3 regions of the Solibacillus sp. FSL W8-0372 genome follow, and region 1 is predicted to be linked to each of the others. Evidence: riboswitches for the same ligand, from Rfam matches in the RefSeq annotation. Region 1 holds a riboswitch; each other region holds the start of a gene.

Region 1 (3,255 bases):
TCTGTCTCGTATCTTTATTTTAAGAAGCGGGAACTTCTTTCATTGCTATATTAAATTCCTCATGCAAAGCATTGGCAGCGCGCACCATTTCTTCTTGTGGCACAACGACCGACACTTTTATTTCAGATGTGCTAACCATTTTAACCGGAATATGCTCACGTCCCAGACGCGCAAACATACGTGCTGCGACTCCAGGGTTTGAAGCCATTGCTGATCCAATAATCGATACTTTAGCCAATCCGATTTCAAAATCTGCAAAACTAAATCCAAGTGACAATTTACTCGACTCTAATACACGTAAAGCATCAGCAAATTCTTCTTTTGAAATTGTAAAAGAAATTGTAGGCTTAATCCCGTCAATAACTGCCTGCACAATAATATCAACATTAATATCATTTTCCGCTAAAACACTAAATACTTCGGCTAATGACGCTGTTTCATATGAATCATATCCGATCGTTAAACGAATAATATCAGATTCATATGCCACCCCGCGCACAAGTAAATTTTTTTCCATGTCTACATCCCCTTTTATTAATGTACCTTCTACGTCTTCGGTAGCTGAGCGTACAACGATTGGCATATTGTAATTTTTTGCAAGCTCAACTGCTCGAGGATGCAAAATTTTGGTACCTAAATTGGAAAACTCCAACATTTCATCATATGAAATTACAGATAATTTCGTAGCATCCTCCACTAGCTGCGGATCTGCCGTATAAATGCCTTCTACCGTTGAATAAATATCAACACGTTCCGCATTTAAGGCGATGGCTAATGCAACGGCGGAAGTTTCAGAACCGCCTTTCCCCAAAGTCGAAATGTTGTCTGTGTATGTTATTCCTTGGAATCCTGATACAACAACGATCTCTCCTAGTTCAAAATGTTTTTCAAAACGCTTATTAACTATAGAATCAATTCGGGCATTTCCATATTTTTCATTTGTTTGGATACCTGCCTGCCAACCGGCAAGTGACACTGCTTTTCCCCCATGCTCCTGAATTGCTAAAGCAAGAAGGACGCTTGTTATCTGCGCTCCCGTAGAGATTAATGCATCCATTTCACGCTTCGACGGTTCATGAGTAATTTCCGAGGCAAATTGCCGTAAATTTTGACGAATGGACGTCATCGAAGAAACGACAACGACTAAGTTTATGCCACGACCTTGCTCTTTTATCACCTTTTTTGCTACCTGTACTATTTTTTCTGTTGTTGCCAACATTGGTCCACCAAACTTTACTACAACTGTCTGCAATGTCTTCCACCCCTTATTTTTTTCCATCAAAAAAGCGACCTTCCATATGTTCATGGAAAGTCGCCGTCAATACAAATAAAAGTTTATATGTTTTTCAGGATAGCTCTCCAGAACATAAAGTTCTGACAATCTTACATTTCTTAAATGCAAAACCAGCAAAACACGTGAACAATACGTATTTCACTTCGGCAGAATTCCCTTTCAATTGCTGTCGCTGGAATTGTTCTTCCTCGAGCAATTTACTCTTAAATACTGCACCTCTATCGTTTATTAACTATTGAATTGTCTTTTATAGTAACACAACATTATTCTTTATTCAATGATGCTTCGTGAAAGTGACGATAAATTACTTCTGCCAATTTGGCAGGAACACCGGCTTCTTGCAATTGTAACTCTGTTGCTTCCCTAATTTTTTTTACCGATCCAAAATGCTTCATAAGTTGCTGTTTACGTTTCGGTCCTATACCCGGAATGCCATCAAGAACGGATGTAATTGCATTCGTCTGATGTTGCTGACGCAAAAATGTAATGGCAAATCGGTGTACCTCATCTTGTATACGTTGCAATAAGTAAAAACCATCACTTGTCCGTTTTAAAGGTACAACTTCTGGTGGAGCGCCAAATAACAGTTGGGATGTGTTATGCTTATCGTCTTTTGCAAGACCTGCTATTGGAATCATTAATCCTAGCTCATCTTCTATTACTTCTCTTGCAACCTCCATTTGTCCTTTTCCTCCATCGATTAGGATTAAGTCCGGTAATGGCAAGCTTTCTCGTAATACCCGCGTATAACGGCGCCGAATGACTTCTTGCATCGCCCCATAGTCATCATGTTTTGCGGCTTCTCGTGTTTTATATTTCCGGTATTCCTTTTTTGCAGGCTTCCCGTCTACAAACACAACCATTGCAGAAACAGGATCAGCACCATGCATATGACTATTATCAAATGCTTCGATACGAAGTGGTAATGGAATTTGCATAGCTTCGGCAAGTGCTTCACAAGCTCCTACTGTACGTTCTTCCTGACGCTCAATTAACTGGAATTTTCCATGTATTGCAATATTGGCATTTTTCATAGCTAAATCGACCAGCTCTTTTTTTGTACCGCGCTTTGGTGTCTGCACCTTTACGTTTAAAAGCTTTTGCAAAATCGTACCATCAATCGTCTTTGGTACAAAAATCTCTTTCGGCAGTAAATGATGTGGCTGCTCGTAAAATCGTCCGACAAATGTTAAAAATTCTTCTTCTGCCTCGTTATATATAGGGAAAATCGATACATCACGTTCAATTAATTTTCCTTGCCGTACAAAAAATACTTGTACACACATCCACCCTTTTTCGACTGCATAGCCAAATACATCCCGATTGCTTAAATCATCCGATACGATTTTTTGCTTTTGCATAACCTGCTCGATATGTGCAATTAAATCCCGGAATTCCTTCGCCCGTTCAAATTCCAGCTTTTCGGCTGCATCGAGCATTTTTTGCTGAAGATCTTTCTGTATTTCTTCGACACCACCGTTTAAAAACTTTGAAATTTCACCTATCATTTCATCATATACTTGTTTTTCAATTTCTTTTACACAAGGTGCTAAGCATTGCCCTAAATGATAATACAGGCATACTTGATTTGGCAGATGTGTACATTTACGAAGTGGATATAAACGATCGAGCAATTTCCGCGTTTCATTGGCCGCATACGCGTTTGGATAAGGCCCAAAATATTTTGCCTTATCCTTTTTTACTTTCCTTGTCGTTATTATTCGAGGGTAACGTTCATTCGTTATTTTTATATAAGGGTATGTTTTATCATCTGTTAGCTTTACATTATATTTCGGATCATGTAATTTGATCAAATTCAGTTCAAGTATAAGCGCTTCGAGATCACTTGAAGTTACAATATATTCAAAGTCCTCTATTTCACTGACTAATCTGGCTGTTTTACCATCATGACTTCCCGTAAAATACGAACGCACTCGGTTTTTTAACACTTTTGCCTTGCC
Region 2 (3,255 bases), 860 kb from region 1:
CACTTTATAGGAAGCAGGTCCATCCATCTTCTTCTCAAACAGTAATAAGAACCTTGTTACGGTAAATGTCATAATGAAGTACAATACCGTTGCAATAAAGAATGCTTCGATATATTTATAGTTGCTTCCGGCAATCGAGTTCGCTGTGAAAAATAGTTCCACAACGGAAATAACACTTAATACGGAAGAATCTTTTATATTCATAACGAACTGGTTGCCTGTTGCAGGTAATATATTGCGTGCTACTTGTGGAATGACAATATGTAACATCGTTTGAAGATGATTCATGCCAATTGCCTGAGCTGCCTCAAATTGACCTTTGTCAATTGATACAATACCCCCACGTACATACTCAGCCATATATGCCCCAGTATTTAAACTTATAACGACAGATGCTGCAAGAAAGCGGTCAATGTCAATCCCTAAATATACGAGACCATAAAACACAACCATCGCCTGTACCATCATTGGTGTCCCTCTGAAAATCTCAACATATGAAGTTAAAATAAAGTTAAATACTTTCAAAATAATCGTTTTTACGTTCCTTTTACGTTGTGGAATTGTATGCATTATTCCGATAAAGAATCCGATAAGTGTTCCACAAATTGTTCCGATAATCGCTAATAGAAGTGCAGTCCAAGCTCCACGTACGAATAAATCCCAGTTGTTCGTAAACAAGTTCCATGATGATTCTAAAAATGCCATAGCCTTGTCCTCCAATTCTTTCTTATTAATATATGTATTAAGCAATGATAATAGAAAAAGGTTGTCTCCCGTTTGCCGGCAAGACAACCTTCATTAAACAATAATTGCAACACGATTATTGTGCTGCTGGTTGATTTGCAATTGCGTCTTCCATTAATTGCTGACGCTCTTCTTCCGAAATTTCAGCTAATACTTTGTTAATTTGTTCACGTAAATCAGATCCCTTTTTCAGCCCTACTGCTACAGCTGTTGAAGCTTCATCTGCTTCGAAGTTTGGCTCTGGAACGATATACTTAATGTTGTTTAATGCCATTTCAGCAGAGATCCCTTCAGGACGCTCAGAAACGTAGCCATCGATTGCACCTGATTGTAATTGCACGCGCATTGCACCAAAGTCAGTTGCTGCAACCTGCTTGTTTACACCTTCGATTTGGTCGATTACGTCATAGTGAGTTGTCGCTTGCTGACCAGTAATTTTAGCACCTGAAAAATCAGATAATGATGTTGCATTTGCATATGGACCATCTTCTTTTACGACAATTACATAATCGCTTGTATAATAGTTTTCTGTGAAATCAATCGCTTCCATACGATCTGGCATTGGCGACATACCTGCAATTACTAAATCAATTGCTCCAGATTGTAGAGAAGGAATTAAACCATCCCAGTCCGTTTTAACGACTTTCAATTCCATATCTAAGCCTTCAGCGATTTTTTTCGCGATTTCTACATCATAGCCTGCTGCATATTCTTTCGAACCATCAATCGGTACGCCACCGTTTGAATCGCCCTTTTGCGACCAGTTAAAAGGTGCATAACCGGCTTCCATACCAACCTTCAATACTTTCTTGTCTGATCCAGTTGTTGTTTCGTCATCTGAACCGCATGCTGCAAGTACAAATATTGTCATCATTGCGGTAATGACCATTAATAGTTTCTTTTTCAAGTTAACTCTCCCCTTAATAAATGTATTTCAGGCTTTTAAAAATGAAAAAAAACGACCAAAAAGGATATCCTTAGGTCGTTTACATTCACGATTAGCCCAAATCCTCTACAGTTCCCAATATGAGATAGCACACCTCAATCATCCGGGAAGAAGATTGAGACAGTCCTGCAATTATTTATTACAGACCCAGCGCTGTTAAATCGAGCTATAACAACACTTCGGCGATATTTCCTTCTTTTATACTTCACTGTCAGCTCAATGACTCCATACAAAACTATTAAATACCGCACCTCTACCTCACTAAGCTGTGAGGTTTTGTTATTAAATTAATAGTTTAAGTTTAACATTATTCCAACTTTTCCGTCAACACTCATTTTTCTGAAATTTAAAGGAAAAAAGCTAATTCGCAATATACATTACGAATTAGCTTTCAAAGTTTTAATTATGAATTTAATAATAAATCTTCTGGGTTTTCGATCATTTCTTTAACTGTTTTTAAGAAACCAACAGAATCTTTACCATCAATAATACGGTGGTCGTAAGATAATGCTACATACATCATTGGGCGAATTTGAACTTCACCGTTAACAGCTACTGGACGGTTAACGATAGAGTGCATACCTAAAATACCAGCTTGAGTACCATTCATGATTGGTGTAGACATTAATGAACCGAATACACCACCGTTAGTGATAGTGAATGATCCACCAGCCATGTCGTTTAAGCCTAATTTTTTGTCGCGTGCTTTACCAGCTAATTCAGCGATGTTTTTCTCGATTTCAGCAAAGTTCTTAGCGTTAGCATCACGAACTACTGGTACTACTAAACCTTCTTCAGTTGATACAGCGATACCGATATCGAAGAAATTGTTTAAGTGAATTTCATCACCGTTAATTTGAGCGTTAACGTATGGATATTTTTTAAGTGCTGCAACTACTGCTTTTGTGAAGAATGACATGAAACCTAATTTAATGTCGTTATCTTTCACGAATTGTTCTTGTTTACGTTTACGTAAAGCCATGATGTTAGTCATGTCGATTTCGTTGAACGTAGTTAACATTGCAGTTGATTGTTTAACTTCTAATAAACGTTTTGCAATTGTTTGACGACGACGGCTCATTTTTTCAACAGTTACACGATCAGTGTCACCTGCTGGAGTGAAGATCATTGGACCATTTCCAGCTGGAGCTGCAGTTGCTTGTGCAGGTGCTGCCGGCGCTGTGCCATGAGCTGCTACATCTTGAACACGTACACGACCTTGAGGATCTACTGGAGAGATCGCTGCTAAGTCAATGCCTTTTTCACGAGCTAGTTTACGAGCTGCTGGTGAAGCAATTACTCGCTCACCTGAAGTTTCTTCAACTGCTACTGGAGCTGGAGCTGCTGCTGCTTTAGGAGCTTCTTCTTTTGCAGGTGCAGCAGGAGCTGGTGCTTCCTCTTTTGCTGCAGGTGCAGGTGCTGCGCCTTCGCCAGCTTCAACTACTGCGATTACTTGTCCTACTAAAACAGTATCGCCTTCTTCAGCTAAAATTTGAGTTAATACGCCTGCTTCTTCAGAGATGATTTCAGCGTTTACTTTATCTGTTTCTAATTCTACGATGAAT
Region 3 (3,255 bases), 1.5 Mb from region 1:
TAATACCATTCCTTCCTTTTAAAGTATAAAAGGAAGGCTAAAGGGCATTTCATAATTGAGAGCAAAGTTATTTTATTCACTACATTTGTGATAATAGACACTCAAATACATATATTCGCCCCCTTCATGGTTATTTTAGACACTTGGCTTTACTTAATAGACACTCTCCTTTAGATATTAGCCACTTTGCAAGACTTAATGTCCCAATTCAGTTTCACTCCACAAAAAAAACGCAATGAAAGCTGATGCTCACATTACGTTTTAATTACTATTTATTTGATAAGTCACAGTCCATTAAAGGGACAATTTTTGTTTTATGTTTTACTTTATAGAAAATCCATAATGAAGCAAATAACGGTAAGCCGATATATGAAACGACTACTCCGTACCAGTCAATTGTCCCGCCCATAAAGGCCATATAGTTTTGACCAAGTACGACAATCATACATAGGGCAAACGCAAATAGCGGACCGAATGGGAAGAATTTCGATACATACGGTAAATCGCTCAATGACTTCCCTTGTGCGACATATGCACGACGGAAGCGGTAATGACTGATTGCAATACCGAGCCAAGCGATAAAGCCGGACATCCCTGAAGCGTTTAATAACCAAATATATACGACACCATCGCCAAAGAATGAAGCTAAAAATGCGAGCGATCCTACTGCCAATGTAGCAAGAAGTGCATACATTGGAATGCCGCGCGTCGTTACTTTCATAAACAGTTTCGGTGCTTTTCCGTCTACTGCTAATTGATAAAGCATACGACTTGCTGCATAAAGACCTGAGTTCCCTGCAGAAAGCATTGCTGTTAAAATAATCGCATTCATAACAGATGCTGCAAATGCGACACCTAAGTTTTCAAATACTAATGTAAATGGGCTTGTTGCAATATCTTCTGATAAAAGGCGTGAATCTGTATACGGAATAAGTAGTCCGATTGCACCGATCGCGAAAATGTAAAACAGCAAAATACGCCAGAATACTGAACGTACAGCTTTTGGAATGTTTTTGCCTGGATCATCTGTTTCCCCAGCTGTTACCCCTAGCATTTCCGTCCCTTGGAATGAGAAACCAGCTGCCAGGAAAATACCGAATAGTGCAAGGAAACCGCCATTAAACGGAGCATCTCCTGCAAAGAAATTCGTGAAGCCGACCGGATCATTCCCGCCTAAAATGCCGAAAATCATTAAAAAGCTGACAATGATAAATACAATAACTGTTGCGACTTTAATCATCGCAAACCAATATTCTGCTTCACCAAACGCTTTTACAGATAATAAGTTAAATGTTAATACGACCGCGATAAATAAAAGCGTCCATACAAGTGACGAGCTGTCCGGAAACCAGTATTTCATAATTAATGAAACAGCCGCAATTTCCGCTGCAATTGTAATTGCCCAGTTGTACCAATAGTTCCAACCAAGCGCAAATCCTAATGCTGGGTCTACAAATTTCGTTGCATACGTACTAAACGAACCGGATGTCGGCATATAAGCTGCCATTTCACCTAATGACGTCATTAGGAAATACACCATAACCCCGATTAATGCATATGCGAGCAATGCCCCGCCAGGACCTGCCTGTGCAATGGCACCACCTGATGCTAAAAATAGCCCTGTACCAATCGTTCCGCCTAACGAAATCATTGTAACATGGCGGCTTTTTAATCCTCTTTTTAACTCGTTTTTATTACCGAGCTGATCTATTTTAATTTCACTCACGATTATAAAACTCCCTTTTTGTTTTGTTTGGTGAAGTGTAAAAAGAAAAACCACCACAAGTTTTTGTGATGGTTATAATTACACCTCATCAAACTTGAAAGATAGCTCAACACATGCTTACACATGTGACAGTTCTGTTCCTTATCGGAGACAGCCCCAGCGTTATATTTAAGAAGAAAAATAACACTTCGGCAATCATTCCTTTCATAAAGCTTCACAGATTCTTCTCAATCTCCGCTATACTAATTTTAATGATTGCGACCTCTACCCCATACATTTACATGAGGTAATTACTTTAATTGAAATAATGATTATTAGTCTAACATAATATTTTTTTGATAGCAACGCGTTACTATTTTTCTGTTTTTTAAGATTATTCTAACTATTTAATTGGCGTTGTTGCAGGAAAAGGAGCCTTATTGATGAATGAACAAAAAATAAACCAAAATAGCAAAAAAATACTATCGAATAAACCACTTCTCTTTTTTATGGTAGCTGTATTCCTATTCGCTACTACTTTACGTACACCGATTACTGTAGTAGGTCCTATTATTTCCTTTATCCGGGATGGCCTCGGCATTTCAAACGTGTTGGCAGGATTTTTAACAACTATTCCATTAGTCGCGTTTGCTATTGTTTCACCATTTGCACCGCGCATCGCACGTAAATGGGGAATGGAATGGACTTTATTTTATTCAGTTATTTTACTTTGTACCGGAGTCTTACTACGTTCAGTAGGTGAAACAGCACTTCTAATTGGAGGAACAATTCTTATAGGGATTGCCATCGCTTTTGGGAATGTTCTTATTCCGAGTTACTTCAAATGGAAATTCCCGCTGCATATCGGCTTGTTAACTGGGGTGTATTCCGTATCGATGAATATTTCTTCCGGACTTGCTGCCGGCTTTAGTTTTCCGATTGCCACAAATGCAGGCTGGCAAATAGCTTTAGGCTTTTCGATTGTTTTAGGTGTTCTGACATTAGCTATATGGATACCGATTTTGCGAACGCCTAAAGTGGACTTGCATATGTCCGCATCACAGACAATGAAAACCCAAATGTGGAAATCACCGCTCGCCTGGGCTGTTGCAGGCGCAATGGGCTTCCAGTCATTCTTATTCTACTGCTCCTCTGCATGGTTGCCGGAAATTTTTATAAGCCAAGGTTTGGATGCTACCGCGGCTGGTTGGATGGTGTCTGTTATGCAATTTGCGCAAATTCCGATGACGTTTGTTATTCCAATTATCGCAGGGAAGCTCATTTCACAGCGTCCGATCGTCATTTTCTTTACGATTTGTTATTTAATTGGCTTTACGGGTGTTTTGATGGAATGGACAAGCCTCGCGATATTATGGATGATCTTTTTAGGTTTTGCAGGCGGTGCTTCATTCGGTTTAGTATTGATGCTGTTTTCACTGCGTACAGAAACTGCATACGATGCAGCGGAGCTCTCCGGCTTTGCGCAATCAATCGGCTATTTAGTTGCAGCAGTCGGACCTGTTCTATTCGGTTATGTACATGATTTGACG

What was found. Region 1 has a riboswitch for lysine ahead of MKY13_RS13810 (aspartate kinase). Riboswitches for the same ligand answer to the same signal wherever they lie in the genome.
Region 2: linked by a shared signal. The riboswitch ahead of MKY13_RS09035 (transporter substrate-binding domain-containing protein) and the one ahead of MKY13_RS13810 (aspartate kinase) in region 1 are both predicted to bind lysine.
Region 3: linked by a shared signal. The riboswitch ahead of MKY13_RS01250 (amino acid permease) and the one ahead of MKY13_RS13810 (aspartate kinase) in region 1 are both predicted to bind lysine.

What each region holds. Positions count from the first base shown of each region.
Region 1 is NZ_CP150204.1:2,697,370-2,700,624, forward strand. It holds gene MKY13_RS13810 (aspartate kinase) at 20-1,252, opposite strand; lysine riboswitch at 1,345-1,523, opposite strand; gene uvrC (excinuclease ABC subunit UvrC) at 1,558-3,255, opposite strand, start outside.
Region 2 is NZ_CP150204.1:1,835,518-1,838,772, forward strand. It holds gene MKY13_RS09030 (amino acid ABC transporter permease) at 1-705, opposite strand, end outside; gene MKY13_RS09035 (transporter substrate-binding domain-containing protein) at 821-1,651, opposite strand; lysine riboswitch at 1,769-1,954, opposite strand; gene odhB (2-oxoglutarate dehydrogenase complex dihydrolipoyllysine-residue succinyltransferase) at 2,094-3,255, opposite strand, start outside.
Region 3 is NZ_CP150204.1:245,046-248,300, reverse strand. It holds gene MKY13_RS01250 (amino acid permease) at 269-1,726, opposite strand; lysine riboswitch at 1,821-2,001, opposite strand; gene MKY13_RS01245 (MFS transporter) at 2,149-3,255, shown strand, end outside.